2 regions of the Serratia sp. NFX21 genome follow, and region 1 is predicted to be linked to the other one. Evidence: predicted binding sites of a transcription regulator. Region 1 holds the regulator's gene; the other holds the start of a gene.

What was found. Region 1 encodes PhoB, which activates phosphate uptake and scavenging genes when phosphate is short. Its sites were predicted from a motif close to CTGTCATAAAACTGNCNNAT; they were not measured.
Region 2: the regulator PhoB is predicted to act here: its motif matches at 2,925-2,944, upstream of ACNT1W_RS09575 (heavy metal response regulator transcription factor).

Annotation. Positions count from the first base shown of each region.
Region 1 covers NZ_CP183196.1:1,526,701-1,543,102, forward strand. The annotation lists gene sbcC (exonuclease subunit SbcC) at 1-399, opposite strand, end outside; gene sbcD (exonuclease subunit SbcD) at 396-1,628, opposite strand; gene phoB (phosphate response regulator transcription factor PhoB) at 1,830-2,519, shown strand; gene phoR (phosphate regulon sensor histidine kinase PhoR) at 2,544-3,860, shown strand; gene ACNT1W_RS07200 (PstS family phosphate ABC transporter substrate-binding protein) at 3,877-4,815, shown strand; gene ACNT1W_RS07205 (cobalamin-independent methionine synthase II family protein) at 5,024-6,130, shown strand; gene brnQ (branched-chain amino acid transport system II carrier protein) at 6,578-7,897, shown strand; gene proY (proline-specific permease ProY) at 7,969-9,375, shown strand; gene ACNT1W_RS07220 (hypothetical protein) at 9,598-9,861, opposite strand; gene ACNT1W_RS07225 (mechanosensitive ion channel family protein) at 9,993-11,258, opposite strand; gene malZ (maltodextrin glucosidase) at 11,508-13,331, shown strand; gene ggt (gamma-glutamyltransferase) at 13,397-15,160, opposite strand; gene ACNT1W_RS07240 (peroxiredoxin C) at 15,391-15,993, opposite strand; gene ACNT1W_RS07245 (ACP phosphodiesterase) at 16,223-16,402, opposite strand, start outside.
Region 2 covers NZ_CP183196.1:2,007,452-2,023,853, forward strand. The annotation lists gene ygbI (DNA-binding transcriptional repressor YgbI) at 1-36, shown strand, start outside; gene ACNT1W_RS09555 (hypothetical protein) at 252-737, opposite strand; gene ACNT1W_RS09560 (molybdopterin-dependent oxidoreductase) at 862-1,629, opposite strand; gene ACNT1W_RS09565 (cytochrome b/b6 domain-containing protein) at 1,622-2,227, opposite strand; gene ACNT1W_RS09570 (hypothetical protein) at 2,242-2,868, opposite strand; gene ACNT1W_RS09575 (heavy metal response regulator transcription factor) at 3,009-3,680, shown strand; gene ACNT1W_RS09580 (heavy metal sensor histidine kinase) at 3,677-5,101, shown strand; gene ACNT1W_RS09585 (winged helix-turn-helix domain-containing protein) at 5,646-6,485, shown strand; gene ACNT1W_RS09590 (LuxR C-terminal-related transcriptional regulator) at 6,644-7,273, shown strand; gene ecpA (common pilus major fimbrillin subunit EcpA) at 7,709-8,296, shown strand; gene ACNT1W_RS09600 (hypothetical protein) at 8,377-9,045, shown strand; gene ACNT1W_RS09605 (CS1-pili formation C-terminal domain-containing protein) at 9,142-11,622, shown strand; gene ecpD (fimbrial adhesin EcpD) at 11,612-13,246, shown strand; gene ACNT1W_RS09615 (fimbria/pilus periplasmic chaperone) at 13,256-13,918, shown strand; gene ACNT1W_RS09620 (ATP-binding protein) at 13,915-15,381, opposite strand; gene ACNT1W_RS09625 (response regulator transcription factor) at 15,385-16,098, opposite strand; gene ACNT1W_RS09630 (cytochrome b/b6 domain-containing protein) at 16,246-16,402, shown strand, end outside.

The DNA.
Region 1 (16,402 bases):
ATCTAGCTTGTCGCGTACCTTGTCCGCCAGAATTTTTCCGTCTTCACGCAGCGCCAGCTCCACTTTAGGTGCCTGCAGGTTGCCGTCCGGGGCATTTTTGGCGCGGCGCTGGCTCCAGAAGGCGCGATAGCCGACCCCTTTAACTTCAAATTCGACCTCCGCCAGCGATTCGGCGGTGTGGCGTGTCATCAGCTCGTTCTGGCTCGGCGTGACGTTAAGGCGCGGCGTCTGGTGGTACAGCGCCAGACAGATGGCGTCCAGCAGGGTGGTTTTGCCTGCCCCGGTAGGCCCGGTGATGGCGAATAACCCATTGCTGGCAAAAGGCTCGGCGGTAAAATCGATCTTCCATTCACCCTGCAGGGAGTTAAGGTTTTTTAATCTCAGGCTGAGGATTTTCATTGGCTCGGCTCCTGGTCGTTGTGCCGCACGGACTCGACCACCTGCTGGAACATTTGGTTCATTCGTTGCCGACGTTCTTCGGCCATTTCAGGCTCCTGCGCCAGCCGCCGTTCGAACACCTCGTTGACGCTCAGTTCATTGAGCGTTTCCTTGTCCTGCTGTTCAATGGCCTGGCGCCGCTGTTCTTTGCTGCGGCGCAACAGCACCACTTCTACCGGCAGTTGATCGGCCAGTAACTGGATGCGGCGCTGAATGTCGCTAAGGTAGTCCTGTGTTGCCACTTCAATGTCCAGCCACACCGGTAGTTCACCCTGATAATCGGCGAACTGCTGCAATTGTTGTTCGATCTGCGCCAAATCACCCTTGATAAGCTGCATCGGTTGGAAGCTGGGGATCTCCAGCGCAGTGACCTGTTGCAGAGCGCCCGCGCTGAAATCCACCATAAACACGCTTTTGGCTTTGCCCAACTCGTCAAAACTGAGTGGGATCGGCGAGCCGCTGTAGCGAATATGTTCGGATTTGGCGACGTTCTGCGCGCGGTGTATATGCCCCAGCGCGATGTAGTCGGCCGGCGGGAAGGCCTGGGCCGGGAAGGCGTCCAGCGTGCCAATGTAGATATCGCGCACCGAATCGGAGGTGGTGACGCCCACGGTGGTCAGGTGGCCGGTGGCAACAATCGGCAGTGGCAAGCCCAGCGCATCGCGACGCGCGCAGGCCGCTTGGTACAGCCTTTGATAATGGTCGGCGATAGCCTCTTGCAGCGCCTGCTGTTTTTGCACTCCGGAGTCGCCGGCTCGGCTGGTGAGCAGATCGCGTGGGCGCAGGAAAGGGATGGCACAAAGTACCGCACCCGGCTGACCATCGCGCTGATTCAGCACCAGAATTTGCTGTTCGGTTTCGCTCTGTGCGTTGGCAATCACGGTGGTATTCAGGCAGGAAAGCAATTCACGCGATTCATTCAAGGTTGCCACGGAGTCGTGGTTACCGCCCAGCACCACCAACTGGCAGCCGGTGCGCTGCAGATCCACCACGAATCGGTTATACAGCTCACGGGCATAACTTGGCGGCGAGCCGGTATCGAACAGGTCCCCGGCGACGATCAGCGCATCCACCTGCTGTTGTTCGATCTGTTCGATCAGCCAGCGCAGAAAAGCCTGATGTTCGGCGGCGCGGCTCTTGGTGAAAAAATACTGGCCAAGATGCCAGTCAGAGGTGTGGATCAGGCGCATGACACTCCCGGGGCGATAGAGTAATGGCAGGGATTATAAAGGGAATATGATGTTTCTGTATTATTAGAAATAATCGCTATGCTTACTGCCTATGACACCCGGTTTATTTCATGGCTATTTATTTCATAAATCTGTCACAAAACTGACGCATAATGGCGCCCGCAATCAACTGTGATCGCTAACACATTGGCAGGATTGACGATGGCAAGACGCATACTGGTGGTGGAAGACGAAGCGCCGATCCGTGAGATGGTGTGCTTTGTGTTGGAACAGAATGGTTACCAACCGTTGGAAGCTGAGGATTATGACAGCGCAGTGACGCGCCTGTCTGAGCCGTTCCCTGATTTAGTGTTGCTCGACTGGATGTTACCCGGAGGTTCCGGCATTCAGTTTATTAAACATATGAAGCGTGAAGCGATGACCCGCGATATTCCGGTGATGATGCTGACCGCACGCGGTGAAGAAGAAGACCGTGTCCGTGGGCTGGAGGTCGGGGCGGATGATTACATCACCAAACCCTTCTCGCCGAAGGAGCTGGTGGCGCGCATCAAGGCGGTAATGCGCCGTATTTCACCGATGGCGGTGGAAGAAGTGATTGAAATGCAAGGGCTGAGCCTGGATCCTTCTTCACACCGGGTGATGGCCAACGAGCAGGCGCTGGATATGGGGCCGACAGAGTTCAAATTGCTGCACTTCTTTATGACTCATCCAGAGCGTGTTTATAGCCGCGAACAGTTGCTTAATCACGTCTGGGGCACTAACGTTTATGTGGAAGACCGCACCGTTGACGTGCATATCCGTCGGCTCCGTAAGGCGTTAGAGACCAGTGGTCATGACAAAATGGTTCAAACCGTTCGGGGCACCGGCTACCGATTCTCAACGCGCTACTGATCGCGACGCGCTGGAGAATATGCCGTGCTAGAACGTCTATCCTGGAAGAGGCTGGCCCTGGAGCTGGCCCTTTTCTGCTTGCCTGCCTTGCTGCTGGGGCTGATTTTCGGTTATCTGCCCTGGTTGCTGCTGGCCTCCGTGCTGGCGGCGCTGGTATGGAATTTCTACAACCAACTCAAACTTTCCCACTGGCTGTGGGTTGATCGCAGCATGACGCCGCCCCCTGGGCGCTGGAGCTGGGAACCGCTGTTTTACGGCCTTTATCAGATGCAGCAGCGTAATCGCCGTCGGCGGCGTGAACTGGCGCTGTTGATCAAACGCTTCCGCAGCGGCGCGGAATCGCTGCCCGATGCGGTGGTGATGACTACCGTCGAAGGCAATATCTTTTGGTGTAACGGTTTGGCGCAGCATCTGCTGGGTTTCCGCTGGCCGGAAGACAATGGTCAGCACATCCTTAACCTGCTGCGTTACCCGGAGTTCAGCCACTATCTGCAACAGCAGGAGTTCACCCGGCCGTTGACGCTGCAGTTGAACAATGAGCACTACGTCGAATTCCGCGTGATGCCTTATTCCGAAGGGCAATTACTGATGGTGGCGCGTGACGTCACCCAAATGCGCCAGCTGGAAGGCGCGCGACGCAACTTCTTCGCCAACGTCAGCCACGAGCTGCGTACCCCGCTCACGGTGTTGCAGGGCTACCTGGAGATGATGAGCGACGAAGAGCTGGATGGTTCGCTGCGCGGCAAAGCGCTGGGCACCATGCAAGAGCAGACCCGGCGTATGGATGGGCTGGTCAAACAGCTGCTGACGCTGTCGCGGATTGAGGCGGCGCCTAACGTCGAGATGAACGAACGGGTCGATATCCCACTGATGTTGCGAGTGTTGCAACGCGAAGCGCAGTCGTTGAGCGGCGGCAACCATGAGATTAGCTTCCGGGTGAACGAACAGCTCAAGGTGTTCGGCAACGACGACCAACTGCGCAGTGCGGTATCAAACCTGGTGTACAACGCCGTCAATCACACGCCAAAGGGCACCAATATTGAAGTGAGCTGGCAACAGACGCCCAACGGTGCGCAGTTCCAGGTCAGTGATAATGGGCCGGGTATCGCCGCCGAGCATATTCCGCGCCTGACCGAACGTTTCTATCGCGTCGACAAGGCCCGTTCACGCCAGACCGGCGGCAGTGGGCTGGGGCTGGCGATCGTCAAGCATGCGCTCAGCCACCATGACGCGCGGCTGGAGATCCTCAGTGAGCAGGGGATTGGCACCCGATTCATCTTTACCTTGCCTAACCGGTTGATTGTACCCGCAGCTTTGTCAGAGAATGCGGTGAAAAATTAACGCGCGAGAGGCTGGTATGATCCGAATGACCCGAGGGCTGTTGCTTTGCCTGGCGCTGCTGGTGAGCCGTGGCGCGTTAGCGCAGCCGGACGGCATGCTGTCCGGCAACCTGTCGAGCGTCGGTTCCGATACGCTGGCGAATCTGATGGCGCTGTGGGCGCAGGACTTCAGCCAGCATTACCCTAACGTTAATTTGCAGATCCAGGCCGCGGGCTCCTCAACTGCGCCGACCGCTTTGGCTGCGGGGGCCGCGCAACTGGGGCCGATGAGCCGACCGATGAAGGCGGCGGAAGTGTCGGCATTCGAACACCGCTATGGCTATGCGCCGCTGGCAGTGCCGGTCGCCGTCGATGCGCTGGTGGTGCTGGTACATCAGGACAACCCGCTGCGCGGTCTTAATCTGCAGCAGCTTGACCGAATTTTCTCCGCTACCCTGCGCTGTGGCGAAAATCAGCCGGTGACGCGCTGGGGTGAACTGGGGTTGAACGGCGATTGGCAGCAGCGTGCGCTGCAACGCTTTGGGCGTAACTCGGCATCCGGCACCTACGGCTATTTCAAACTGCGTGCGCTGTGTGGCGGTGACTTTATGCCACGGGTCAATGAACTGCCCGGTTCTGCCTCGGTGGTGCAGGCGGTGGCCGGTTCGCTGAACAGTATCGGTTACGCCAGCATTGGTTTTCGCGCCAGCGGCGTGCGGCTGTTGCCCCTGGCCGAGTCCGGCGAAAACTATGTCACCCCCAACGATGCCAACGTGCGCAACGGTAGCTACCCGCTGTCGCGCTATCTGTATATTTACATTAACAAAGCGCCCAACCAGCCGTTGGAGCCGCTGACCGCCGCATTTCTCGATCGCGTCCTGTCCGACACCGGACAAAACCTGGTGAACCATGACGGCTATCTGCCGCTGCCTTCTGCTACTTTGCAGAAAACCCGCCGGGCGTTGGGTCTGCAATAAATTTCCCTCGGGGCGTTGATTCGCCCTCAACATGAATTTCTCTCACTACCGATGAAAATTCTTCTATTGCTGCCCGGCAGTGGGTATGACAGCATGCCCCCTATCTTTTTTAGACGTCTGGATGTCCATAATAACCTGGCGTAATAATTCAAACTGTCAATTACTGAGGTAAAGGCCCGATCTTTTACCTGCTACCGGGAGTCATAATATGTGCGATTGCAACCACGCTTTTCACGCTGACGTTGTCGGCAGTCTGTTGCGCCCTGCAGCGCTGAAAACCGCTCGCCAACAGTTTCAGCAAGGCGATATTGACGCAACTGAGCTGCGGGCGGTTGAGGATCAGCAGATCCGTCTGGCGGTGGCCAAACAGCAAGAGCTCGGCCTGGCGGTGGTGACTGACGGCGAATTCCGCCGGGCGTGGTGGCACTTTGATTTTCTGGAAGGGCTGGACGGCGTGGAAGGCTATGACGCGGAGCAGGGGATCCAGTTCAACGGCGTGCAAACCCGGGCGCGCAGCATCAAGGTGGTCGGCAAGTTGGGGTTTAACCCGCAGCATCCGATGCTGGCAGATTTCCGCTTCCTGAAGGCGATTGCCGGTGATACGGTGCCGAAAATGACCATTCCAAGCCCGAGCGTGCTGCACTTTCGCGGTGGGCGCAAGGCCATCGACAGTCAGGTCTACCCGGATCTGAACGCCTATTTCGACGATCTGGCCCAAACCTATCGCGATGCGATCAAGGCATTTTATGATGCCGGTTGCCGCTATCTGCAGCTGGATGACACCGTCTGGGCCTATCTGTGTTCAGACGAACAACGCCGGCAGATCCGCGAGCGCGGAGAGGATCCGGATCGCCTGGCGCGTATTTATGCCGATGTGTTGAATGCCGCGATCGCCGACAGGCCGGACGATCTGACCATTGGGTTGCACGTTTGCCGCGGCAACTTCCGTTCCACCTGGATCTCCGAAGGCGGCTATGAGCCGGTGGCGGAGATCCTGTTCGGTCAGGTGAATATCGACGCTTTCTTCCTGGAGTATGACAATGAACGGTCCGGCGGGTTTGAGCCGCTGCGTTTTATCAAACCAGGTAAACAGCAGGTGGTGCTGGGGCTGATCACCACCAAAAACGGTGAACTGGAGAATCCTGAACAGGTGAAACAGCGTCTTGAGGAGGCCGCGCAGTTTGTCGACCACAGCCAACTTTGCCTCAGTACCCAGTGCGGTTTTGCCTCGACCGAAGAGGGCAACAGCCTGAGTGAATCACAGCAGTGGAATAAACTGCAAAGCGTGGTGAATATCGCCCGGCAGGTTTGGTAACGGCGAAAAACTCGTTCAGACTGCGCGAAAACTGGCTGTTTATTGGCGTTTTCGCGCGGTCATTAGCCAAAGCCTTCACGTTTTGTGAATCTGTCGCTTAAAAATTATACAAATCATGTATTGTATATTTATTGATAGCCACTATGATCGACTGGCCCCGAAAGATTATCTGGTCTATAACTCTGCTTTTTGTCATGCGTCTTGCCTTTCAACGCTATAAACGTTTAACTTAGCCCCCGTTGTCGGACTAAACCTCCATTTATAACTCCTAAAACTCTGCCCATCATCATGAGTGGTCACTTTCGAATAAGGACAAAACGCCGGACGTTATGCGTTTTCTGCTCTTATTTGGTCTCGCGATGAAATGGCAAGCCGGCAACCGGGTGGGGCATAACGCCACCACGTATCGGACACTTTTTTTCATTTGAACAGGCAACACGACATCGTATGAGTCATCGTTTAACGTCAAAAGATATTATTGCACTGGGTTTTATGACCTTTGCCTTATTCGTCGGCGCCGGGAATATCATTTTCCCGCCGATGGTCGGTTTACAGTCCGGTGAACACGTCTGGACTGCAGCTATCGGCTTCCTGATCACTGCCGTCGGTCTACCGGTGATGACGGTGATCGCGTTGGCTCGTGTCGGTGGCGGCATTGACGCCCTGAGCACGCCAATTGGTCGTCGCGCCGGCCTGCTGCTGGCGACCGTCTGCTATCTGGCCGTCGGCCCACTATTCGCCACCCCGCGCACCGCGACCGTCTCCTTCGAAGTGGGCATTGCACCGCTGACCGGTGACGGTGCCATGCCGCTGTTTATTTACAGCCTGGTGTATTTCGCACTGGTGATCGGCATCTCTCTGTATCCGGGCCGCTTGCTCGATACCGTCGGCCACGTACTGGCACCGCTGAAAATTGTTGCGCTGGGCGCATTGGGTATTGCCGCGCTGGCTTGGCCTGCAGGCACGCCAATTCCTGCCACCGAGGTCTATCAGAACGTTCCATTCTCTACCGGCTTCGTTAACGGCTATCTGACCATGGATACGCTGGGCGCGCTGGTCTTCGGCATCGTCATCGTTAACGCTGCGCGTTCCCGCGGCGTGAAGGATGCCAAATTGCTGACGCGTTACACCATTCTGGCGGGCCTGATCGCCGGTGTCGGTTTGACGCTGGTTTACCTGAGCCTGTTCAAGCTGGGTTCCGGCAGTGGTGTGCTGGTACCGGACGCTACCAACGGCGCGGTGATCTTGCATGCTTACGTACAGAACACCTTCGGTGGGTTGGGCAGCTTCTTCCTGGCCGCGCTGATCTTTATCGCCTGTATGGTGACTGCGGTTGGCCTGACCTGCGCCTGCGCCGAGTTCTTTGCCCAATACCTGCCGTTCTCTTACAAGACGCTGGTGTTCATTTTGGGTCTGTTCTCGATGCTGGTTTCCAACCTGGGCCTGAGCCATCTGATCCAGATCTCTATCCCGGTGCTGACCGCGATTTATCCGCCGTGTATCGTGCTGGTGGTGCTGAGTTTCACTCAGCGCTGGTGGAACAGCGCGCCGCGTATCATCGCGCCGGTGATGTTAGTCAGCCTGTTGTTTGGTATCCTTGACGCGGTGAAAGCGTCCACCTTCCAGCACTTCCTGCCGGAGTGGACCAATCATCTGCCATTGGCGGATCAAGGGTTGGCATGGTTGCCGCCGTCGCTGCTGATGCTGGTGCTGGTCGCAATTTATGACCGGGTTTGTTCGCGCTCCGAAGTGACCGCGCACTCTTAATTCCCCGGCTAAATTTTGGGCCACGGACTTGTCCGTGGCTTTTTTACGTTTAAAAAACACGGGTTATCTTCATGCAACAACAGTCACCCGCCGCTCCTGCGGCCAATAAGCTGAAACGCGGTCTCAGTACGCGTCACATTCGCTTTATGGCTCTTGGCTCGGCTATCGGCACCGGTCTGTTCTACGGTTCGGCGGACGCCATTAAAATGGCCGGCCCGAGCGTTTTGCTGGCCTACCTGATTGGCGGTATTGTCGCCTTTATCATCATGCGCGCGCTGGGCGAGATGTCGGTCAACAACCCGCAGGCCAGTTCGTTTTCACGCTACGCGCAGGACTACCTTGGCCCGATGGCCGGCTATATCACCGGCTGGACCTACTGTTTTGAAATCCTGATTGTCGCGATTGCCGACGTGACGGCGTTCGGTATCTATATGGGGATTTGGTTCCCAGAGGTGCCGCATTGGATTTGGGTGCTGAGCGTGGTGCTGGTAATTGGCGCCATCAACCTGATGAGCGTGAAGGTGTTCGGTGAGCTGGAGTTTTGGTTCTCATTCTTCAAAGTGGCCACCATCATCATCATGATTGCTGCCGGTATCGGCATCATCATCTGGGGGATTGGCAACGGCGGGCAGCCGACCGGTATCCATAATCTGTGGTCTAACGGCGGCTTCTTCAGTAACGGGTTTATCGGCATGATCCTGTCGCTGCAGTTGGTGATGTTTGCCTACGGCGGCATCGAAATTATCGGTATCACCGCCGGTGAAGCGAAAGATCCGAAAAGCTCGATTCCCAAGGCCATTAACTCGGTGCCGTGGCGTATTCTGGTGTTTTATGTCGGTACACTGTTCGTCATCATGTCGATCTACCCGTGGAACCAGGTGGGCACCAATGGCAGCCCGTTCGTGCTGACCTTCCAGCACATGGGGATTACCGTGGCGGCAGGTATCCTTAACTTTGTGGTGATCACCGCATCATTGTCTGCGATTAACAGCGACGTGTTTGGCGTTGGCCGCATGCTGCACGGCATGGCTGAACAGGGCCACGCGCCGAAGATATTCAGCAAGGTCTCCAAACGCGGTATTCCGTGGGTCACGGTGGTGGTGATGATGCTGGCGCTGCTGCTGGCGGTGTATCTCAACTACATCATGCCGGAAAACGTGTTCCTGGTGATTGCCTCCCTGGCGACCTTCGCCACCGTGTGGGTGTGGATCATGATCCTGTTCTCGCAGATTGCCTTCCGTCGCAGCCTGAGCAAAGAGCAGGTGAAAAACCTGGCCTTCCCGCTGCGCGGCGGCGTGTTCACCTCGGTAGTGGCGATCATCTTCCTGGTGTTTATCATCGGTCTGATTGGCTACTTCCCAACCACCCGCGTATCGCTGTACGCCGGTCTGGTCTGGGTGGTGGTACTGCTGGCGGGCTACTACTTCAAGCTCAACCACCAGAAGAAGCTGGCGGTGCTGGCGCAGCAGCAGGATTGAAAATGAAAACACCGGCCATGCGCCGTAATGCTTGTAAGTTAAGGTGATCTTGTTCTCTCTCCTTTGGGAGAGGGTTAGGGTGAGGGGATACAAACCAACGCGAAAGCCCCTCACCCCGGCCCTCTCCCTCGGGAGAGGGGGACGCCCACTTAAACAATGTCATACATTCTTATTCAGAATTTTGCTTAACTAACCGGCATTACGGCTATGCGCCGGTGTTTTTTAACGTTTTTCCTCTGGCTCATCGTCACCGGAGGAGCGAGCTTCGATGCGCAGGCTGCTGTCGTTCAGCCGTTCTTCCTTCCCTTCTCCTGCTGCGCGCGCCAGCACTTCGCGAATATCCTGCATATTGCTGCTCAGGGCGCTCAGCGCCGGCTGCAAGGTCCGACTCATACGGCTTTCGTCCAGCGAAGCGCTGTGAAGACAGCCAATAAACAGCAGCGTGGCCAGCAGGGTAAACAGCCGGTGGCGTAATGATTTCAGCAATCCTCTTTTCCTTCTGCGGGCGATAATCAACGCATTAACGCGGTTTTTATGCCGAAAGAGAAGCGGACCGAGACATCCGTTGTCCATAGGTTGAGAGTCATTACCGGCAGAAACAGTTACGTCAACCTGCGTCAGGAAAGGTCGGGCGCCTGGCGCATTTGGCTGAGCATGCTGCGCATATCGTTGCCGGTTGGCGTTTGATGTACCCGCAGGTCGAATTCGTTAATCACCGCCAGAATATGGTCGAAGATATCCGATTGAATGCTTTCGTATTCCGCCCAGACCGTGGTGTTGGTGAAGGCGTAAATCTCCAGCGGCAGGCCCTCCGGCGTTGGCGCTAATTGGCGCACCATCAGCGTCATATTCTGATGAATATTCGGGTGGGCGCGCAGGTACGCCACCAGATAAGCGCGCAGCGTGCCAAGGTTGGTCAGGCGGCGGCCGTTGAGGGGGGAACTGAGATCTACGGCAATCTGCTGGTTATGTTGGCTTAACTCCTGCGTTTTATCGTTCAGATAGCGTTGCAGCAGCGGGTTGCGGTTCAGCCTCTGCTGTTCCTCATCCGACAAAAAATGCACGCTGGTGGTGTCGATATTGATGCTGCGCTTGATGCGACGCCCGCCGGATTCCGACATGGATCGCCAGTTTTTAAAAGAGTCGGAGATCAGCGCGTAGGTCGGGATGGTGGTGACGGTATTATCCCAGTTGCGCACTTTTACCGTGGTCAGGCCGATGTCGGTGACTGCACCGTCTGCGCCGTATTTCGGCATCTCCAGCCAGTCGCCGATGCTAAGCATATCGTTGGCGGAAAGCTGAATGCCAGCCACCAAACCGAGGATCGGGTCTTTGAACACTAACATCAGCACCGCGGTCATCGCCCCCAGGCCGCTGAGCAGCAGCAAGGGTGACTTACCCATCAGCAAGGAGACGATCATGATGCCAATCAGGATGGCGGCTACCAGCTTCAGCCCCTGGAAAATGCCACGCAGCGGCAACTGGTTTGAAATTGGGCTTTGGCGCAGCATCGCCAACAGCGTATCCAACAGGGAAAACAGCGACAGCAGGGCGAAGCCCATGATCCACACCTGGGCGGCGGTGACGATAACCGCCTGCGTCTGACCACCGGCGTGCAGCCACAGCACCGCCTGCAGATTAATGATCACCCCCTGCAATAACAACGCCATACGCTGGAACAGCTTGTATTGGGTGATTGCCTGTTGCCATACGCGTTGCGATTGCTGGCCACGGCGCTGGACAGCCTTCAGTACCACGCGATGCAGCACCAGATGGATCACCACCGAAATCAGGACGATCAGCCCCAGCACCATCAGCAGAGACATCACCCCGCTAAATTCCAGCCCGAACTTCTCCAGCCACAGGGTTATCTGTTGTTGCATTGCCGCTCCTTTAAAAAATGTGCAAAAAATATCCAATAGACTCAAAACACGTTAGCCTAATGGCTGCGGGCCACAATGTGCGTCTTTTTACCCTTTTTTACATAGGCTTGCTGCTGACCGACTATCTCCACCCCCCGGCTCCTCCCCGAGTTTACCGGCCAAAGAGGAGGGGGACTGGCACTCAACGTGGCATTGTTCGTGGCATTGAATAACGTCGTCGATTTCGTTTTGTACAGCAGGAGGAAAGTCATGCTTAACGCCTGGCATCAACCGGTCCCGCCCTTTGTGGTGAAGAAGGGGCAACGTCTTGATATCACGCTGTGGTTACAGGGTGATGATGTGCCCGAACGGGTGTTTTTACGCGCCGAGCCGGATAATGAAGAATGGTTGCTGACGATGAAAGTGCAGCATATTGACGGGCTGCATCGCTATCAGGCCAGTTTGACGCTCAATGAGGGTGAGCCAACCCGTCGTTACTGCTTCAAGCTGGTTTGGGCCGCCAGTCAGCAATGGTTCGGCCCCCAGGGTTGGTCGCTGACGCCGCCGGGGCAACTGGCGCAGTTTGCTGTCGACGTGCCCGACCGCAGCCCGGCCTGGGTGGCGGATCAGGTTTTCTATCAAATTTTCCCCGATCGCTTCTCCAGTAGCGGGGGGGAACACGGCATTCAGAGCGGCAGCTATCGTCATCATGCGGCCGGTTGTGATGTTGTGCGTCAGGATTGGCACCATCCGTTGGAAGACCGGCATGCCGCGTCCACCTTCTACGGTGGCGATCTGGATGGCATCAGCAAAAAACTCACTTATTTACAGCATCTTGGCGTGACGGCGCTGTATCTGAATCCGATTTTCACTGCGCCCAGCGTACATAAATACGATACCGAAGATTATTACCAGGTCGATCCCTATCTCGGCGGCAACGCCGCCCTGCAGCGTTTGCGAGTGAGTACTCACAAGGTGGGGATGAAACTGGTGCTGGACGGGGTGTTTAACCATACCGGCGATTCGCATCCGTGGTTTGACCGCCACCAGCAAGGGGATAACGGCGCTTGCCATCACCCCGATTCACCTTACCGTGGCTGGTTCAATTTCTACCCCGATGGCCGCGCGCTCGACTGGAAAGGGAATGCCAGCCTGCCGAAACTTAACTTCGCTGAACCGCAGGTAGCGGAAGCGATTTATCGCGGTGACGCCAGTGTGGTGCGCCATTGGTTGCGGCCGCCGTACAACATCGACGGTTGGCGGCTGGATGTGGTGCACATGCTGGGTGAGAACGGGGGCGCTACCGGCAATTTGCAGCATCTGGCGGGCATTTATCAGGCGGTTAAACAGGAAAACCCGCAGGCCTACGTGCTGGGCGAGCATTTTGGCGACGCGCGTCGCTGGCTGCATGCCGGCGTGGAAGATGCGGCAATGAATTACATGGGCTTTGCCCTGCCGGTGCGGGGGTTCCTCGCCGGGCTGGACGTGGCGCACCACCCGGTGCAGCTGGATGCGGCGGACTGCGCCCAGTGGATGGACGGTTATCGGGCCGGGCTGCCGCATGGCCGTCAGTTGATTCAGTTCAACCAGCTCGACAGCCATGACACTGCACGTTTTCTGACGCTATTACAGGGCAATCAGGCGCGGATGCGCATGGCGGCGGTGTGGCTGATGAGCTGGATAGGCGTACCCTGCCTATATTATGGCGACGAGATTGGTCTGGATGGGGCCAACGACCCGTTCTGCCGCAAGCCTTTTCCGTGGGATGAAAGCCAGTGGGATCAGAACCTGTTGGCCCTGTACCAGCGCATGGCGGCGCTGCGCAAACAGAGCCTGGCGCTGCGCCGCGGCGGTTGTCAGGTGCTGCATGCCGCCGCTGAAACGCTGGTGTTTGTGCGTATTTACCAACAGGAACAGGTGTTGGTGGCGTTACAGCGTGACGGTAACGGCAGCGTGACCCTGCCACACAGCCCGTTGCTGGCCGCAGGCCAATGGCAACGGCTGGAAGGGGACGGCGAGTTGAATGACACGCAAAACGCGATCTCGCTGCAACTGGGTGAGGAGTCCGTGACTCTGTGGCGACGAGTCGGTTAGTTCTGTAAAGGGGCCAGTATACCGGCCCCTTTATGGGTTAGTGGGTGTTCGGATGGCCAGTCAGATCAATAACCTACGGCGGAGCCGGCCGGGCGACGAACGTCATTGGCGCCGTACAGGTAGCCTTCGCGCACTCTGCCGGAAACCGCGGAGTCATTGCCGGAGTTGGCCGGGCTGACGCCTGCGGCGCCTGGCAGGCCGACCAGAATCAGTTCGGCGGCGCCCCATGGCGTTTGCTCAACCATCTTGTAACCCATGCCGCCGAGAATTTTCAGCGTATCGGCAGAAACTCCGCGCTGTTCGTAGTAAACCTCATCCGGTAACCACTGATGGTGGATACGCGGTGCATCTACGGCCTCCTGCGGTGCCATACCGTGGTCGATCACGTTTAAGGCGGTTTGCAGAGTAATGGTGATGATGCGCGATCCGCCCGGCGAGCCGAGAACCATAAAGATTTTATTGTCCTTGGTCACCAGTGTCGGGCTCATCGACGATAGTGGGCGCTTACCGGGGGCTATGCTGTTGGCGGTTCCCTGCACCAGCCCATAAAGATTTTTCTCGCCGACTTTGACGGTGAAATCGTCCATCTCATCGTTGAGGAAGAAGCCGGTCCCCGGGGCTATCACCACGGCACCAAAGCGACCGTTGACGGTATAGGTGGTGGAGACGGCGTTACCCTGATGATCGACAATCGAGTAGTGGGTGGTTTCCGGCTTCTCGTGGGGTTCCATGCCCGGCTGCACGTTCTCTGACGGCGTGGCTTTGTCCGCGACGATTTTCTTGCGGATCTCTTCGGCATAGCTCTTGCTGACCAGCCTGTCGATCGGGTTCTTGATGAATTCTGGGTCGCCCAGGTAGGTGTTACGGTCCATATAGGCGTGGCGCATCGCTTCGGTCATGGTATGGATGGCCGCCGCCGAATTAAAGCCCATGCTCTTGAGATCGTAACCTTCAACCACGTTGAGGATTTCGCACAGCGTCACGCCGCCAGAGCTTGGCGGGGGAGCCGAAACAAACTTATAGCCGCGATAGCTGCAGGTAATCGGCGGGGTTTCGGTGACTTGGTAATTGGCGAAATCGGCTGCCGTCAGGATGCCGCCGCCCTGTTTGGCTGCCGCCTCTACCGCCTGGGGAATTTTGCCCTTATAGAAGGCGTCCGGGCCTTCTTTGGCGATGGCCGCCAGCGTATTGGCCAGGTCGCTCTGCACCAGACGATCGCCCGGTTGCAACGGCGTGCCGTCCGGGCGCAGGAAGATTCGGGCAGATTCCGCATCCTGTTTAAAGCGTGCGATGGTGGTATCAAGGATATCGGTATCGGCGCGGGTCAGCACAAAGCCCTCGCGTGCCAGTTTGATTGCCGGCTCCATCACCTGCTCGCGGCTCAGTTTGCCGTATTTTTTGCGCGCGGTTTCCATGCCCAGCACGGTGCCCGGCACGCCTGCGGCCAGATAGCCGTACAGACTGGCACCTTTCTTCACGTTGCCGGCGGCATCCAGATACATGTTGGCGCTGGCCGCTGCCGGCGCAGTTTCGCGGAAGTTGATGAAGGTGTCGGTGCCATCGGCCAGGTGCAGCGTCATAAAGCCGCCGCCGCCGATATTACCGCAGCACGGGTTGACCACCGCCTGCGCATAACCCACGGCTACGGCCGCATCAATCGCATTGCCGCCCAGTTTCAGGATATCCACGCCGACCTGCGAGGCCAGATGTTGCGATGTCACCACCATGCCGTTTTTGGCTTCGACCGCCGGATTGGAGGCGGCATACAGGCTGCTGCTGACCAGCAGCGCCGCCATGGTCAGCGGCTTGCTCCATTTTTGTAAAAACATAGTTATTCCTACCCTGTCAGTTTTCTTATTGTGTTTGGCTTGCCCCTCCTGACGTGCAAAGAGCGGGCCAGCGTTATTGATACTAGCCAGAGTTAAGGGATTGTGCGGAAAATAGCCGGGGAAATGTGAGCGGAAACAAGCAAATGAAGCACGTAATCGGGGCGATGTGCCCTAAAAAAGAGCAAAAAAAACCGGCCGCGAGGGCCGGTTGATACACTTGCAGGCTGAAATTACAGCTTGGAAGCGTTCTCGGACAGGTATTTAGCTACGCCGTCTGGAGATGCGCCCATACCTGCTTTGCCTTTTTCCCACTGAGCCGGGCACACTTCGCCGTGTTGCTCATGGAATTGCAGCGCGTCAACGGTACGGATCATTTCGTCGATGTTACGGCCGATTGGCAGGTCGTTAACAACCTGAGCGCGAACCACACCTTCTTTGTCGATCAGGAAAGAACCACGCAGGGCAACGCCTGCTTCTGGGTGCTCGATGCCATAAGCTTTCTGAATTTCACGCTTAATGTCAGCAACCATTGCGTATTTCACTTCCCCGATGCCGCCATTCTCGACAGGGGTTTTACGCCATGCGTTGTGGACAAATTCTGAGTCGAATGAAACGCCAACCACTTCAACGCCACGCTTCTGGAATTCTTCATAGCGGTGATCGAATGCGATCAGCTCAGAAGGACATACGAAGGTGAAGTCCATCGGCCAGAAGAACAGGACGGCTGGTTTGCCGTTCAGGTGCTTCTTGAAGTTGAAGTTTTCTACGATTTCGCCACTGCCAAGTACGGCAGCTGCAGTGAAGTCAGGGGCTTGACGAGTTACCAGGACCATAATTACTCCTGTAATAGGTGTTAAGGGGTTGATGTAAAAGCAAGGGCCAGTATAGGGGCCACGACTTGGTGAAGAAAGGGTAAAAGACCAATCAATGAGATAGCTTTCACCTATCAAAGTCGGTGATTAAATTTAGCAGTCTTTAAAAATAACCTTTTCCCATAAAAGGGCAAGGCTTAAAAAGCAATTTCTTGTAAAGCATCGCATTTTCAAAGGCTTTGGCTTGACCTTACAGCTGCTTGTCTTTGGCCTGCTGCATCATCTGTGGGTAAAACTGCCAGAATTGTGTTTCAAGCTGATGATAGTTGCGCTCCACGTCGGCGAAGGAGCCGGCCAATGCGGCCAGGCGCGGACGACGGCTGGCCATGCCTGCCAGCACATTACCGATAAACGGCAGTTCGGCGTAGCG
Region 2 (16,402 bases), 480 kb from region 1:
CAGGCGGATATTACGCTGATGACGACCGGAGAGTGATTGGCTAAAACAGAAAACCCCCAAATGGGGATTATGACGTTTCGTTGGAACGGTAGCGGCTGATGACCCGCCCTGGCGTACCGAGGCAACCTCGTTCACGCCACTCCTGGCATCTTTGTTCCCACCAGGCATCATGGAAAGCTTGTAAGGCCTGCAAGCGCTGTTCTTTAATACTCAAAAAATTCGAGCTTTGCTCCTGTGATTGATCCAAGACGTTAGATTTCGATGACATATAAACCGTCCTTTATGAATTCCATTTTGTATAAATACTGTACTCTTCGAGCATGTTTTTTCAATAGTGAATCATAGATTTTGGCCAGGGCGGGTCTTAAAGGTACGCTAAAAACGAGCTTTGCCTGATATTGGGTAACGAAGTCGATAATAGTTTTACCTATCCCATCGACGAACAGGCGCTCACGTTCAGAAAATGTATACCCCATGGGGGTATAGGTATCGAATGCGGAGCGTCCTTGTCTGGTGGCAAGACTTAGTGCTTTGATATCATAAAACTCTATGGCATAAGCGTTATCTAAAAAGTCTGGGTCGGTATAAACATGCGCAAACCATGCTCGCATTTCTTGAGTGATCTTTTTGAAATCCAGATAATATTCTGCAGTTTTTTCGTCACTTTTGCTTACTGTTATCTGATATCTGAATTCACCCGCCCGTAGCGTATAGCGCTCCGTAGCATCAATCTCCATGATAAAATCCTTTTTATTATTACTTTTCCAATAGTTATCTTCCTTGTTAATGGTGAATTATTAGCAGCGACGGGATATCTGTGCCAGCCGTCCGCGGGGATCCTGCGCAGCGCTGCGCAGAAAACTAAATTCCGCTGAACCAGTTATAACCCTGATCTTCCCAGTAGCCGCCGGGGTTGGTATCGCTGACAAAAATAGCGGCGATATGTTTGGCGTTCTTGAACCCCAACTTGGTGGGTACCCGCAGCCTTAGCGGGTAGCCGTAATCCGCTGGCAGCGCCTTGCCGCCGAAATCCAGCGCCAGAATGGTCTGTGGATGCAGCGCGGTGGCCATGTCGATGCTGGAGTAATAGCGGTCCGCGCATTTGAAGCCAACATAGCGCGCGTTCAGATCCGCCCCGACGTGCTGCAGGAAGTTACGCAGCGGCACGCCGCCCCATTGGCCGATGGCGCTCCAGCCTTCGATACAGATCAAGCGGGTGATCTGGCTTTGCTGCGGCAGGCGCTGCAGCTGTTCCAGCGTCCAGGGCGCTTTTCTCTCTACCTTGCCGGAGACTTCCAGTTGATAGCTGGCCAAATCCACTTCCGGCACGTTGTACTCGGGGTAAAACGCGTTAAACGGGAAGGGATTGGTGATTTGGTCCGGGCGATAGGTTTGTGCCAGCTTCTGGCCACTGAACAGCCAGGCCTGCACCCGATCGTTCCAGCGTGACATTGCCCACAATACTTTATCGACCTGATCGCCGTCCTGCAGGTTGCAGCCGCTCAGCATGGCGATGCCGCCCAGCGTCAGGCCGGAACGCAACATCAGGCGGCGCTGCAGATTGACCAATTGTTTCTTTTGCGCCGGCTCCAGCGTCGGTGCCGCGGGGCGCTGTTTTTTATCATTCATGCTTGCCACCCGTAATCATTGCCCACAGCGTGCGCGGCACGATCATCACCATCAGCAGGTGGATCACCACAAATAAACCAATGCCGGACATAGCGAAAAAGTGCACATAACGCGCGATATCAAAACCGCCAAACAGGCTTACCAACCCTTGTAGCTGCACCGGTTTCCAGATTGCCAGCCCGGAGAGCACCAGCAACAACCCGAGAATCAGTACCCCGAGATACATTAGCTTTTGAATGGCGTTATAACGGCCGTGCTGATGTTTTAGCCGCAGCGTTAATGCCTGCCAGATATCGCGTCTTAACGTACCGGCGGTGAGCGGCAGCAGATCCTGCCGGAAATGGCCGCTGAACAGGCTCCACAGGAAATAGCACAGCGCGTTGCCTGCCAGCAGCCACATGACCGCCAGATGCCAACCAATCGCGCCCCCCAGCCAACCGCCGAGCGTGACCTGCGGCGGGAAGCGAAAGCCGAACAGCGGTGAGGCGTTGTAGATTTCCCAGCCGCTCATGAACATGCAGACCATGGCAAACAGGTTAATCCAATGGGTAATGCGTACCGGCCAGCGGTGCACCGGCCGTGGCGCGTTGGTTTTCATCATCGACTCCCGAGTTACATCGGCGGAACGGTGCCGTCTTTGCCGGCAGAAATACGGGTGGCGACGCGTTCGCCCTTATCGTCAGTGGCGGAGAACAACACGATGTGCGCACCGGGTTTGAGCAGGCTGCGATCGCCGTGATCAAGAGTCACGATCGGCACATCTTCCGGCACGTTAACGGTTTTCTGCTGGTTGCCGTAGGTCACGGTCAGAGTGCGGCCGTTGGAGTTAACCAGTTTACCGACGGTGCCGTTGGTCATGGTATCCACCTTGCCGTCGGCAGATTCCCAGGCTGAATGGCCCTCTCCGGTGCCGCGCAGGCTGGCGGCGAACACGTGGACTTCCAGCGCTTTCAGGCTGCCGTCCGCTTGGGGGACCGCGGCGGTGCCGATAAAGCTGTCCGGTTTAATGTCGTCCAGCGTGCCTTTTGAAACGCTCAGCACCTTCGTCTGGTCGTTGAGTTTCACATTGAGCGTTTCCCCTTTACGGTCGGTAATTTGCAGGCTGCTGTCGGTCACCTGACTGATAGTGCCGCGCAGTGGAGCAATAACTTTCCCTGGCGTTTGAGCCGCAGCGGCGGCTCCGCTGCACAGCATCAGGGTGGACAGCAGTAAACCGGCAAAACGATGACGGGTAATCATAATGTTCTCCTCTGTTTAGGTTGCCGGTTAAGCATGGTTGAACAACAGGGACAGCACCATGTCGGTTTAATGACATTAATGTCATCAAGCATGTCTGCCGAAGCTGCTAGTATTTCCGCAGGTGTAATGAGGTGGCGACAATGCGGATATTGGTAGTTGAAGACGACATCAGTACGGGTGATTACCTGAAGAAAGGGCTGGGCGAGGCCGGATACAGCGTCGATTTGGCGCGTAACGGCACCGACGGCCTGTTTCGGGCGCTTGAGGATGCTTACGACGCCATTGTGCTCGACGTGATGCTGCCAGGGCTGGATGGCTGGCAGATCATTGAGGTACTGCGCAAGAAAAGCGATGTGCCGATCCTGTTTCTGACCGCCCGCGACGGGGTGCAGGATCGTATTCATGGCCTGGAGCTGGGGGCAGATGATTATTTGATCAAACCTTTTTCCTTCACTGAACTGGTGTTGCGATTGCGCACCTTATTGCGGCGCGGCACGGTACGTGAGGCCGACCACTATGCCATTGCCGATCTGCAGCTCGACGTTCTGCGCCGCAAAGCGGTACGGCAGGAGCAGGTGATCCCGCTGACCAACAAAGAGTTCATGTTGTTGCATCTGTTGGTGCGTCGTGAAGGGGAAGTGTTGTCACGCACCATGATCGCCTCGCAGGTCTGGGACATGAACTTTGACAGCGATACCAACGTGGTGGATGTGGCGATCAAGCGGTTGCGTGCCAAGATTGATCGGCCCTTTGACGTCAAGCTGATCCACAGCGTGCGCGGTATCGGCTACGTTTGCGAGCCGCGTTCATGAAGGCTCTGGTCCAGCGTTGGCGTGCGCTGTCGTTGACGCTGCGCAGCGCTATGCTGTTTGCGCTGGTGGCGGCGTTGGTCGTCAGCGGTGCGGGATGGTACCTGTACGACGCAATGCGTCAGGAGATGACCCTCCGCAGCGATTTGCAGGTCACCGGCCGGGTGGAGTATTACCGTAATTTACTGAGCCGGCGTTTTCCCCTCGAGCGGCTGATGGCGAACACCGGCCTGTTTGAAAATATGCTGGGGAACGAGCAGGACGTGCTGATTTTTCAGCAATCTGGGCAAAAGCCGTTAATCAACGTTAACCCGGCCAGGCTGAGCCTGCCGCCGATGATCCCGACGCCGGTTGGCACGCCGCAGCGGTTGAGTGCGGTACAGAGCGGGCAGACGGCGCAAGGCGTGCCATTGCGAGCCGTCTCGGCGCTGGTCAGACTGGAGGACGGCAACCTGCTGCAGATCTCGGCGGCCCATGTGATGTTCAATGAACAGAAGATGCTGGCGCGTTATCTTTGGCGAATTGTCGCCGCGGTGATAGTGGCGTTTGTGCTGATCGCATTGCTGGGTTATTGGGTGATGCGCCGTGGCTTACAGCCATTATGGCGCATGGCAGCGCAGGCGGCGGTGATCACACCGAATACGCTGTCGACTCGCCTGAGCGAGCAGGGGGCGCCGAAGGAATTGCAGCAACTGACTCGTTCGTTTAATGCCATGCTCGATCGCCTGAACGAAGGCTATCAACGGCTGACGCAGTTTTCCGCCGATCTGGCGCACGAGATCCGCACTCCGGTGGGCGCGTTAATGGGGCAATGTCAGGTGGCGCTGTATCAGTCACGCAGCGTGGAGGAGTATGAAACCCTGTTGTCGAACAACATGGATGAACTGGAACGCATTTCGCGCATGGTAGAAAATATTCTGTTTCTGGCGCGTGCCGGCGAAGGGCAAGCGGTGCTGAACGTCAGTCGCCTTGATATGGCGCAAGAGCTGCAACGGGTGGCGGATTATTTTGAAGGGCTGGCGGAAGAGCGCGGTATTACGCTGGTTTGCGCAGGCAGAGGGCAATTGCTGGCGGATGCCATGTTGTTCCAACGTGCACTGAGCAATCTGGTGGCCAATGCGGTGCGTTATGCCGATGAGAACAGCCAGATATTACTCCAGACCCTCACTCAGCAGACTGGGGAAGTGGTTGTACAGGTGGTTAATCAGGGGCCGGCTATTGCTCCAGCCCATCTTGATAAGTTGTTTGACCGTTTCTACCGCGCGGATGCTGCCCGCAGTTCCGGCAGCCATGCCAGCGGGCTGGGATTGGCGATCGTCCGCGCAATCATGACGCTGCACGGCGGTGTCACTCGTGCCCACTGCTCCGGAGGGAATAACTCCGCCCGGATCACCTTTAGCCTGATATTTCCCGCCGCAGATTAATTTAATCCCGCCGTTTGAGACTAATCTTTGCATCACTAATATAGTGACGCAGGGTATTATTGGCGCAAATGTATTCGTAACCATTTACTTTCATTTTCACCGTTATTGTCTCTATAACCCCCGAATCAAAAGATTAATCCTGCCGTAAATTGCGTCTATTTTACGCTTTACCCTTTGATTTTTGGTTAAATATAGTGTCATCAAAAATTATGCATTATTATTTTTTCATTAAAAATGCTTGCATTAAATGAGCAGGAAGGATTTTTAGCTTAAAGGAGATAATTTACAAAACAAAAAACTAACTTTAAGAACTTTTACATATAAATATATCAATGATTGTGATGTTTGTATAATCTTTGGTTATGGTTTATGAGAAAAATCTTATATCGAAAACAGTAAGGCGAGAAACATCCATTCTGTGGCGTTAATTGATTTTCATTGCGATTGGAGACTGGAATTACTGATTAACCTGATTAAATATTGCTTAATATTTTATTAACATTTAACGACGGCGATAAATAATCACTAGAGTGACCTCTAAAAAATGAAATATAGATTAAACGATCACATCATTTTTGATGTGGATACGGGCACCCTGAGCCTAACGGAGCTCTCTGATGACCCCATCTCTATTTCCAATCCTTCAAAACGACTACTGCTGCTATTGATTACCCATCATGGTGAGGCAGTTGGCCGGGAAGTGATATTCAAGAAGGTTTGGGACGATTATGGCATGGTTTCTGGTAACAATAATCTTAACCAGTGCGTGAGCAAGCTACGTCGGGTAATTAAAAACCTGGGCATTGAGGAAGAGGTGATCGCCACCGTACCCAAGGTCGGTTTTATGCTGCGCTATGAAATAATAGTTGAACACTGTGACGGGCCGGAAAACAGCTTCACCGACGAAGAAACGTCTGTTATTCCGCATGCCTCTGTTCAACCGGAAATAGCATCATCGGCCGGGAAGCCGGGGAGCGTCGGGACAGTGTATGCCGGCTATTCCCGACGTTGGTGGACGATAGCCAGCATCGTCGCACTGGGGGTGATTATGCTGGTGGTGGCGATTAGCTGCTACCTCACCGGCTCGGTTTCCCGGCAGGAGATTTATTTGGGTAAGGCCAACAGCTGTAAGGTTTTCATGTCGATGCCCGGCGCTGCGGTTGCCGTCAGTGCCGGCCTGAGTCGTGACATTCTGGCCTATGCCGCCCCGCAGACGGCAGAGTGCAGCGGCGACGAGTTCTTGTTGGTGGTGCGTAGTAACCAGGTGCGCTCCTACATTTCCGGTATTTCCCGGCTATTTTTCCTGCGTTGTCGCATTTTGCGTGAGCACAGGGTCGAAATTTGTTCTGGTCTTGAAAGCGACAAAGCAGCAATTATCAATTAATCATTACTCGGTGTCAGGATGAACACCACCCCGGGGGAAAGGAATATGCCGCCAATATTATCACCTTGATATTAATAACTTAAGCTTTGCCTTTTGGCTACTAATGCAGCATTTCCGCCTCAATCGCTATTTTTATACCTAAATTACGGTAATAGATTATGACGAATATTCCTTTCAAAGAGGCTATTCTCTTTTTTGAACCCAATCCCTGGGTAAGAAAAGGATTACGGGCACTTATTGAACCCGAGCCAACGCGCTACCAATTTGTCTACAGCATCAGAGAAATAGAGGCTGTGCTGAAGGAGAATGAGAAACAAATCCTCATTATGGAGTTGTATAATGAAAGTGAGAATTTGTATGATGTATTACGCTTCATTCTGACGATTAATGATTTCTGGCCGAAGACACCGCTGATCATATTTACTGAAGTGACTAACGCCAGCATACTGGCGATGCTGGCGGCAGAGACGCATTTATCCCTGGTGGCAAAAGGCGATCCGCTGGATTGTCTGCTCGAAGCCGTTGCCGTTGCCGACACGGGAGTGGGGTTTCGCAGCCCGGGTATTCAGGCGGCGCTGACCCAGCCCGTGGAGCCTCTTTCACGCAGCGAATGGCTTATACTGGCGATGATGATTACCGACAGCGATCCGCGGCGCATCGCCCGTGTCACCCATCGCAGTTACAAAACGGTGAGTACCCATAAGTTGAATATCATGCGCAAACTTGGTCTTAATCAGGCAGGGTTTATGCGTCTGATTCTGGCCTTCCGCATTCAGCATCCTGCCTGAAAATCAACCGTCGGTCCGTCTTGTTACCAGTCAGATCGGCGGCTTAATAAAACCTCCTCAGATCGCTTATTTTTCTCGCCACTTACCATTTCGCCAGAATTGATTTAGATCAATTTAAATATCCTACAAAAATAATTCAAATGGCCGCATTTACGCCTGGCGTAATTGAGCATTTCATATGCTGTTTTGGCCGTTTTATTGGCATGGAAAATAATAGGGATTTTGTTCTTGCTGTGGGCATGCTCTGGGTTTTAAAGCTTAAATCTGGTTGAGTAAACGTTAATTGTGGAATTAAAATCTAAATATTTATGTGTTGGTAGTTAATGGTTCTTTTTTGATTTGAAGCGGTTACTCTCCTTCTCGTCAAGCAGACTGGCTAAAGCAGGTCACGCTAATGGACGCACAATCATATTTAAAGTTGAAGGGAGTTTTACCATGAAGAAAATTACACTGGCACTGGCCATTATTTCAGCCTTCGCTGCGGTTAGCACTGCACAAGCCGCCGACGTCACCGCTCAGGCGTTGGCCACCTGGTCTGCTACCGCAAAGAAAGACACCACCAGCAAACTGGTTGTTACCCCAATCGGCAGCCTGTCCTTCAACTACGCGGAAGGCATCAAGGGCTTTAACAGCCAGAAAGGTCTGTTTGACGTGACTGTGGAAGGGGATGCCACCGCTACCGCATTCAAACTGACTTCCAAACTGGTTTCCAACACCCTGACTCAGCTCGACACCTCTGGTTCTACCCTGAACGTGGGTGTGAACTACAACGGCGAGGCCGTAGAGAAAACCGCTGAGACCACCATGATTGATACCTCTGCCGGCATTCTGGGTGGCAACCTGAGCGCGCTGTCTAACGCCTATAACAAGGCCGTTCGTACCAGTGCACAAGACCAGTTCACCTTCACCATCATTGGCGCCACCTCTGACGGCACCACCGCAGTGACTGATTTTAGCACCTTGCCGGAAGGGATCTGGAGCGGTGATGTGAGCGTTGAGTTCAACGCCACCTGGACCGCCTAATCCCCTGAGTGACCGCTGTAAAACAGGGGGGTAACCCCCTGTTATTCACCGCTACTGAAGAACGCTACTGGAATACCGTCATGAAACCTTTCTCTCTCGCCGCCCTCCTGCTGTTATCGCTGTCTTACCCTGTTTTCGCGCTTGATGTCGGTGAGATCAGTTCGTTCATGCACAGCGATAGCGCGCGTCTGAGTAAAGAAATCAAGAACACCACCGACAGTGGTCGCCTGGTGAACATCAAAATCGAGCGTATCTCCAGCCCGCTGGAATCGGGTGCGGTGGTGCCGATGGGCAGTAAAGACGAAATGTTGCTATCACCGGCCAGCCTGATATTGCCGGCCAACGCCAGCGATGTGATTCGCTTTTATTACAAAGGGCCAACTGATGGCCAGGAGCGCTACTACCGCATCGTCTGGTTCGATCAGGCACTGAGCGACGTGGGGCAAAACTCGGCCAAGCGCAATGCCGTCGCGACCACCTCTGCACGAATCGGCACCATTTTGGTGGTGGCACCCCGGCAGGATCAATTCAATTACCAGTTTGCCGCCGGCCAGATCAAAAACACCGGCAACGCCACTTTCAAGGTGGTGGCCTACGGCAACTGTCGTAACAAGAAAGACGGCCATGACTGCAAGGAAAACTATTTCGTGATGCCGGGCAAGGCGCGGGGGTTCAGCAAAGTAGACGTCAACGACAAGAAAGGTCGCGTGGCGTTATGGCATGGCGACCAGTTTATCCCGGTGAAATAGAGCAGCTTGTCTGCAATGAAACGGAATGCACCACATTAAAGCAAGGAGTGGCATGTGAAGGCTGTGCTGTTGAAAACGCTGCTGGCCGGCGGGGTGATGGCGATCCCTGCGGTGTTGCTACCGGGGCAGACGGCGATCGCTGCCGGGCTGACCCAAATTGACGGTGTGTTGATCCCGCAGACCTTCAGCCTGGCGCTGCGCGAAGGCATGAGTATTCCACTGCTGCTGCACTTTGAAAAAAACAGCGGTGTAAAAGATGACAGCCGCATTGGGCACGCTTTTTTATATCTGGATAACGATCGGCTGAAAATCCGCCAGATCACGCTGGAAGACGGGGACGATGGCACGCCGCTGACCGCAGAGACCATCAGGCAATTGCAGGCGTTGCAGGAGGCTAAGTTTGACCAGCAACAGCGCATTGCACTGACGGATGACGCCTGGCTGGCGCTGGATTTCCGCCAGCTTAATTTGCAGCTGGTGGTGAAGGAGGCGGCGATGGGGACCCTGCTGCGTGCTCGCTCCAGCGACATCGGCGTTTCCAGCGTGGATGCCGTCAGCAGTACGCTGGATTATAACCTCGGGGTTTATGATAACCGCACCCGGGCCAGCGAGGGTAATACCTCCAGCTACCTGTCGCTCAACAGCGTCACTGCCCTGCGTGAGCATCATGTGGAAGTTAACGGTTCCGTTTATGGCATCGGCAGCGGCGATGAGAATGCCACGCTGTATAAGGCAATGTACGAACGTGACTTTGCCGGCCGTCGCTTTGCCGCCGGCATGCTGGACAGCTGGAACCTACAGTCGCTGGGGCCGGTCACTACCATCAACTCCAGCAAGATCTATGGTCTGTCTTATGGTAACCGCGCCAACTCCACCGTATTTGATAACAGCCAATCGCTGACGCCGATCGTGGCGTTCTTCCCCTCTGCGGGGGAAGTGCATCTGTCGCGCGAGGGACGACTGTTGAGTGTGCAGAACTTTGCCATGGGCAACCATGAGGTGGATACCGGCAACTTGCCTTACGGCATATATGACGTTGAGGTTGAGGTGGTGGTCAACGGTCGAGTGGTGGATAAACGCATGCAGCGGGTGAACAAGCTGTTCAGCCCCAACCGCGGTGCCAATGCGCCGCTGGCCTGGCAATTTTGGGGTGGCATGATCCGCATGGATGACTGGCGCGGTGATGATCAACGCCAGCGGCAGGCCAAGGATTCTTACCTGATCGGCGCGTCGGCCACCGGTAACTTGCGGACGCTGAACTGGGCGCTGTCCGGTTACTCGTTTGACAGCAACGCGGTGGGTGAAAGCCGTATCAGCGTGCCACTCAGTCAGTCGATTCAGTTCAACGTGCAGAACATGGTGGCATCTGACCATTCCTGGAGCCTGGTCAACAGCGTCAGTGCCGCGCTGCCCGGCGGTTTCAGCAGCCTGTGGGTCAATCAGGAAAAAACGGTGATCGGCGACAAACTGCTGCAAAACGATGCGCATAACCGCGCCATCGGCGGCACGATGAATTTTGGCGCGCTTTGGTCACCGTTGGGGAGTTTAAGCCTCAGTTATAACGACGATAAAAAGAATGGCAGTCACTATTACAACGCTGATTATTACCAAAATATTTTCACCGGTCGTTTTGGCACGCTTGGCGTGCGTGCCGGCGTACAGCGCTACAACAACGGTGGCTACAGTTCGAATACCGGTAAATACATCGCACTCGATTTCTCACTGCCAATGGGCAACTGGCTCAGCGCCGGGGTTTCAAATCAGAACGGCTATACCACGGCCAACCTGGCCGCGCGTAAAGACATTCAAGACGGCCCCATTCGCACCCTGGGTGCCAACCTGTCACGGGCGATCTCCGGTGACACCAAGGGCGACAACAGTATGAACGGAGGGGCCTATGCGCGCTTTGACACCAAATATTCCGCCGGTACGGTCAACGTCAGCAGCTCTGCCGACGGTTATGTTAACACCAGCCTGACCGCCAGCGGCAGCGTCGGCTGGCAGGGGCGTGATATTGCGGCCAGCGGCAGAAATGAGGGCAATGCGGGCATCATCTTTAACACCGGCATTGGAAATGACGGCATGCTGACCGCCCGGGTTGATGGCCGGACGGTCAAGCTGACCGGCAATAAAAACTATGTGCCGTTGTCGCCGTACGGCCAGTACGAAGTTGAGTTGATGAACAATAAAAACTCGGCGGAAAGCTTCGATATCGTCACCAGGCGCAAGAGCAAGTTAACGCTGTATCCGGGCAATGTGGCGGTGATCACGCCGGAAATTAAACAGATGGTGACGGTATTTGGCCGCATCAAGGCGGAAGACGGCACACTGCTGGCCAACGCCTATATCAAAAACCATATCGGCCGCACCCGCACCGATGAAAAAGGCGAATTCATTATGGACGTCGATAAGAAGTTCCCGGTGATCGACTTCACCTACAGGGGTAACCAGAGCTGTGAAGTGAGTCTGGACCTGAGTAAGGCACAGGGGGCGATATGGGTCGGCGACGTGATTTGTAGCGGACTGCAAACCTACGCGGGTAACCTGCAGACAGGAGAGACGATCAATGAAGGCTAAGTTTACGCTGCTGCTGATGCTGTGGGTTACCTTGCCGCTGCGCGCGGCGGTGAGCGTCACCAACTGGCCGGATGCCGCGACGATGAAGTTCGTGTTTGTCGAGAATAACGCCGATGACAACTTTTTTGTTACGCCGGCCGGTGGGCTGGATCCGCGCATGACCGGCGCCAATAAGTGGACTGGGCTAAAATACGGCGGCTCCGGCACCATCTATCAACAAAGCCTCGGCTATGTGGATAACGGCTACAATACCGGCCTGTCAGCCAACAATCGTTTTGACATGTGGCTGGAAAATACGCCGATCAAGAACCCGTTTCTCGGGCTGCGCTGCATTAACTGGTATGGCGGCTGCAATATGGATACCAGCCTGATTTTGCCGCAGGCTACCGACGAGAAAGGCTTTTACGGTGCGGTGGTGACTTCGGGTGGGGCTAAATGGATGCACGGCATGATGTCGCCGAGTTTCTATCAATACTTGCAGCAAATGGCCCCAGGCAGCGCATTCAGCATGCAGATTAATGCCTGCCAAACCGCGGATGTCTACGATGCCAGTAGCGGGGGGCGCTGTCAGGATCAGAGCAGAGGTAGCTGGTATAAACGCACCGTAACCCACAGCAAGGCGGCGCATCTGCGTTTTATCAACACCAACGCGGTGTCGGAAGTGTTTGTTAACAGTGATGGCGTACCGATCATCGGTGAGGGCAATGCCGACTGTAAAAACCAGACTATCGGTTCACGCTCTGGCATCACCTGTAAAATGGTCAGTTACGATCTGCGGACCGACGGCAGCGTCAGCAATACCTCGATTCACGTGTTCCCGGCGATCAACCATGCGGCGTTAACGTCGGCGACCAACGCCGCCGATTTGCAGTTCAGCCTGGATGGCAATAGCTGGAAAAACACCTCGGGAACCGGCAGCTATTACACCTTTAATCAACTGAAGAGCAGTAATGTGATTTACGTGTTCTTCGCCAGCAACTTTTTCAAGCAAATGGTGAAACTGGGGATTTCCGACAGCGGCACTCGTGACCTGATTAACTTCCGCTTCCAGAACACCACCTCACCCGAGTCCGGCTGGTACGAGTTTTCCACCTCCAACCAGTTGATTATCAAACCGCGTGATTTCAGCATCAGCATCATCTCCGACGACTACGATAACCAGCCACATCGAGAAGGTTACGTCGGCCCGGCGGAGCCTCCGCTGGAGTTTGGTTATATCGTCACCACCAGCGGCAAGACCGCCGCCGACCAGGTGCGAGTGATGGCCACCGGCCCAACGCAGGTGATCAACGGGATTAATTACTGCATTTTTTCCTCGGCGGATAACCAAAGTCAGGTGCCTTTCCCGGCCATGCTCAGTATCACTACCAGCACCAACGGCCAACAAAGCTATGACGCAGGCTGCGACGGACAGTGGCATGACATGACCGATGCGTTATGGAGCAGCACGCCGTGGAATGACATCTCCGGTGAGGTAGGGGTGCTGAACAAAACCCGGGTCAAGTTCAGCATTCCGATGAATAACCCGATTTCCCTAAAGACGGTGGAAGGTAACGGCTGGTATGGCGACGTTAGCGCTGCCGGGGAGATCCACGTTGAAGCCACCTGGCGCAACATTAACTAGGAACAACCCATGAGAAGCTGGCTGTTCTGGCTACTGTGTTGGCCATTTGGCGCGACGGCGATAAACGTCGGCACCCTGACGTTTGCGATGGATCAGGATCAATCGTTCACCGCCAAGCGGGTGCTGAACAACAACCGCAGCGCGCGTATTTATCAGGTGACTGTGCGCGCCATCGACAGACCGGGGGAGAAAGAAACACGCAGCCGCCCGGCGGACGGTGAACTGCTGTTTGCCCCGCGCCAGCTGCAACTGCAGGCCGGGCAGGGCGAATATTACAAGTTCTTCTACCGTGGCCCGCAGGACGATCGCGAGCGTTATTACCGGGTATCATTTCGCGAAATTCCCACCCGCCTTTTCGACCCGGCGCAGCGTCAAACTGCCGGCGTCAATCTGGAGCCGATAGTGGTGATGGACACCATTTTGGTGGTGCGCCCACGCCAGAGTCATTTCGCCTATCGGTTGGATCCGCAGCGTGGCACGCTCACTAATACCGGCAACACCTACTTCAAGTTTCTGCTCAAGCCCGGTTGTGACAGTACCGACGAGGAGGGGATCACCGAATACCTGCGCCCGGGTGATACGCTGACCCATGCAGGCATTCGGCTGAAAGGGCAGAAATTTATTATTTATAACGACAAATTTATCAGCGTCGATAAAAGCTGCATTAACTAACGCAGCGGGATCGAAAAGCGGAAACAGGCACCGGTTTGCGGCCGCTCGACCAGTTGGATATCGCTGTCGTGCAGCAGCAAAATGCGCCGAACGATCATCAGTCCCAGCCCGCTGGCATGGCGGCGGGCGCTGCTCAGAATCGAAGGGCGCACGAACAGATCGGCGCGTAGTTCCTGCGGGATGCCCGGGCCGCTGTCATTGACCTGCACCAGCACCTTGCCTGCCTGTTGCCACAGGCGCACCTCAATCTCACCGCCCTGCGGCGTGTGGCGGATGGCGTTGTCCAGCAGGTTGGTCAATACCCGCTCAATCATGCTGACATCGGCAAACACCAACGGAATGCCGGGGGTAATATCCGCCAGCAGCCTTTGCTGGCGAGCCTCTGCTGCCAATTCGAACTTCTGGAACACGTCCTGCACCAATTCGCTGAGTGAGAACGGCTCCTTCTGCGGTTTCACCACGCCATACTCCAGTCGCGCCAGCTCGAACAGTTCCTGCGCCAATCGGCCGACCTTACGGCTCTGCGCCAGTGCAATCTCCAGATAGCGTTGACGATCGTTGTCGCTCAGGCTGGCCGATTTTACCGACAAGGTTTCCAGGTAGCCGTGCAACGACGTCAGGGGAGTGCGCAGATCGTGCGAGATATTGGCAATAAACTCGCGGCGTTGCTGATCCTGCTGCGAAAGCGTCTGCCACTGTTCGGCGATACGCTGCGCCATGCTGCGGAATGCCTGCTGCAGTCGGCTGACTTCATCGCGACCGCCGCTGTCGGCCGGCAGTGCCGCATAGGCTTGTACCGCCGCGATGCCACCGCTGTCCAGCTCAGTGACCTGGCGTGTCAGACGGCGGATAGGTCGGGTCACCCAATAAAACGCAAAACCACCGGCCACCAGACTGAACAGCACCATCAGGCCCGAGGTCCACAGCGCCATGGAGACCGCGGAGTTGTGCAAGGCATGACTGGCTAACGCATCGTAATCCTCACCCAGCAAAACCACGTACAGGTAGCCCTCAACCTGACCGTTGACCTTCAGGGGCGCGGCGCTGAACACTTTTTTGGCATCCGGATTACGCGGGTCATCGCCGTACACCGGCATATTTGCACCATTAAAGAGCGCCTGCAGCGGCTGCAGGCTTACTTTTTGTCGCTTCAGGTGACCGGCCGGTGCGGCATCGCCGATAATCTCGCCCTGCTTATCGAGCAGGTACACCTCAACGCTGGGATTCACCGCCATCAGTTGACCGAACAGGTTTTGCACCGACTGCGCGTTCAGCCCGTTTTGCCCCAACAGCGGGTTGCTGTCGGCAATGTGCTGCGCCAGATTACCGGACAGCCGTTGGATCACCGCCTGGCTGTACTGGGTGCTGCTGCGCACCTGCATCCAGCCGGAGATGGCGCAGCTGACTACCATCAACAGGGCGAAGATCAGGGTCAGACGTTGCGTTAGCGTAAGGTTTTTCATGATTCACTCTTGCGGCACAGCCGCGAATTTATAGCCCATGCCCCACACGGTGAGGATGCGCTCGGGTTCCGCCGGATTGGTTTCGATCTTGATACGCAGCCGGTTGATATGAGTATTCACGGTGTGCTCGTAGCCTTCGTGCTGATAACCCCACACCTGATTGAGCAGGCTGAGGCGGGAAAACACCTTGCCGGGGTGTTTGGCAAAAAAATACAGCAGGTCAAATTCGCGCGGCGTCAGATCGACATTCTGTTGGTTCAAATGCACTTCTCGGGCAATAGGGTCGATGGTTAAGCCGTCAAAGTTCAGGGTGCCTGCGTCCAACCGCAGGTTGCGGCTCATCGCCTCCTGGCGGCGAAACAGCGCCTTGACCCTGGCCACCAGTTCCAGCATCGAGAAGGGCTTGGCGAGGTAGTCGTCCGCGCCCAGTTCCAATCCCAAAACTCGGTGTACCTCGCTGGAGCGCGCGCTGGTAATAATGATTGGCGTGTAGCGCGTCATATTGCGGGCGCGGCGGCAGATCTCCAGCCCGTCAATGCCCGGCAGCATCAGGTCGAGGATCAGTGCATCCCAGCCACCCTGTTCCAGCATCGCCATGCCCAGATTGCCATCGGCGGCATGGCCGATGTCATAGCCTTCATCGCGCAGATGTAATTGCAGCAGCTCGGCGATGTTGCCGTCGTCCTCGACGATTAAAATTTTCTTTGGCTTTTCCACTCTTCTCACCGCTATTGCCAGACCTGATTGAAGTCTACACAACCCTCAGTGCCGGAGTTATCACATTTTATTTAACTTTGCGTGAGGTCTTGGGGAACAAATCAGGCGGATACTCAGCGCATCGAAACGCCACCCAAGGAAAGCCTCATGGCCATGTCCATTACACCGGAGAAACCGGTGGTGATCCATCCGCTGTGGCTGCGCCTGACGCACTGGCTGAATGCGCTGGCGATGCTGATTATGGTCACCAGCGGCTGGCGCATCTACAACGCTTCGCCGTTCTTTAACTTCAGTTTTATCAATG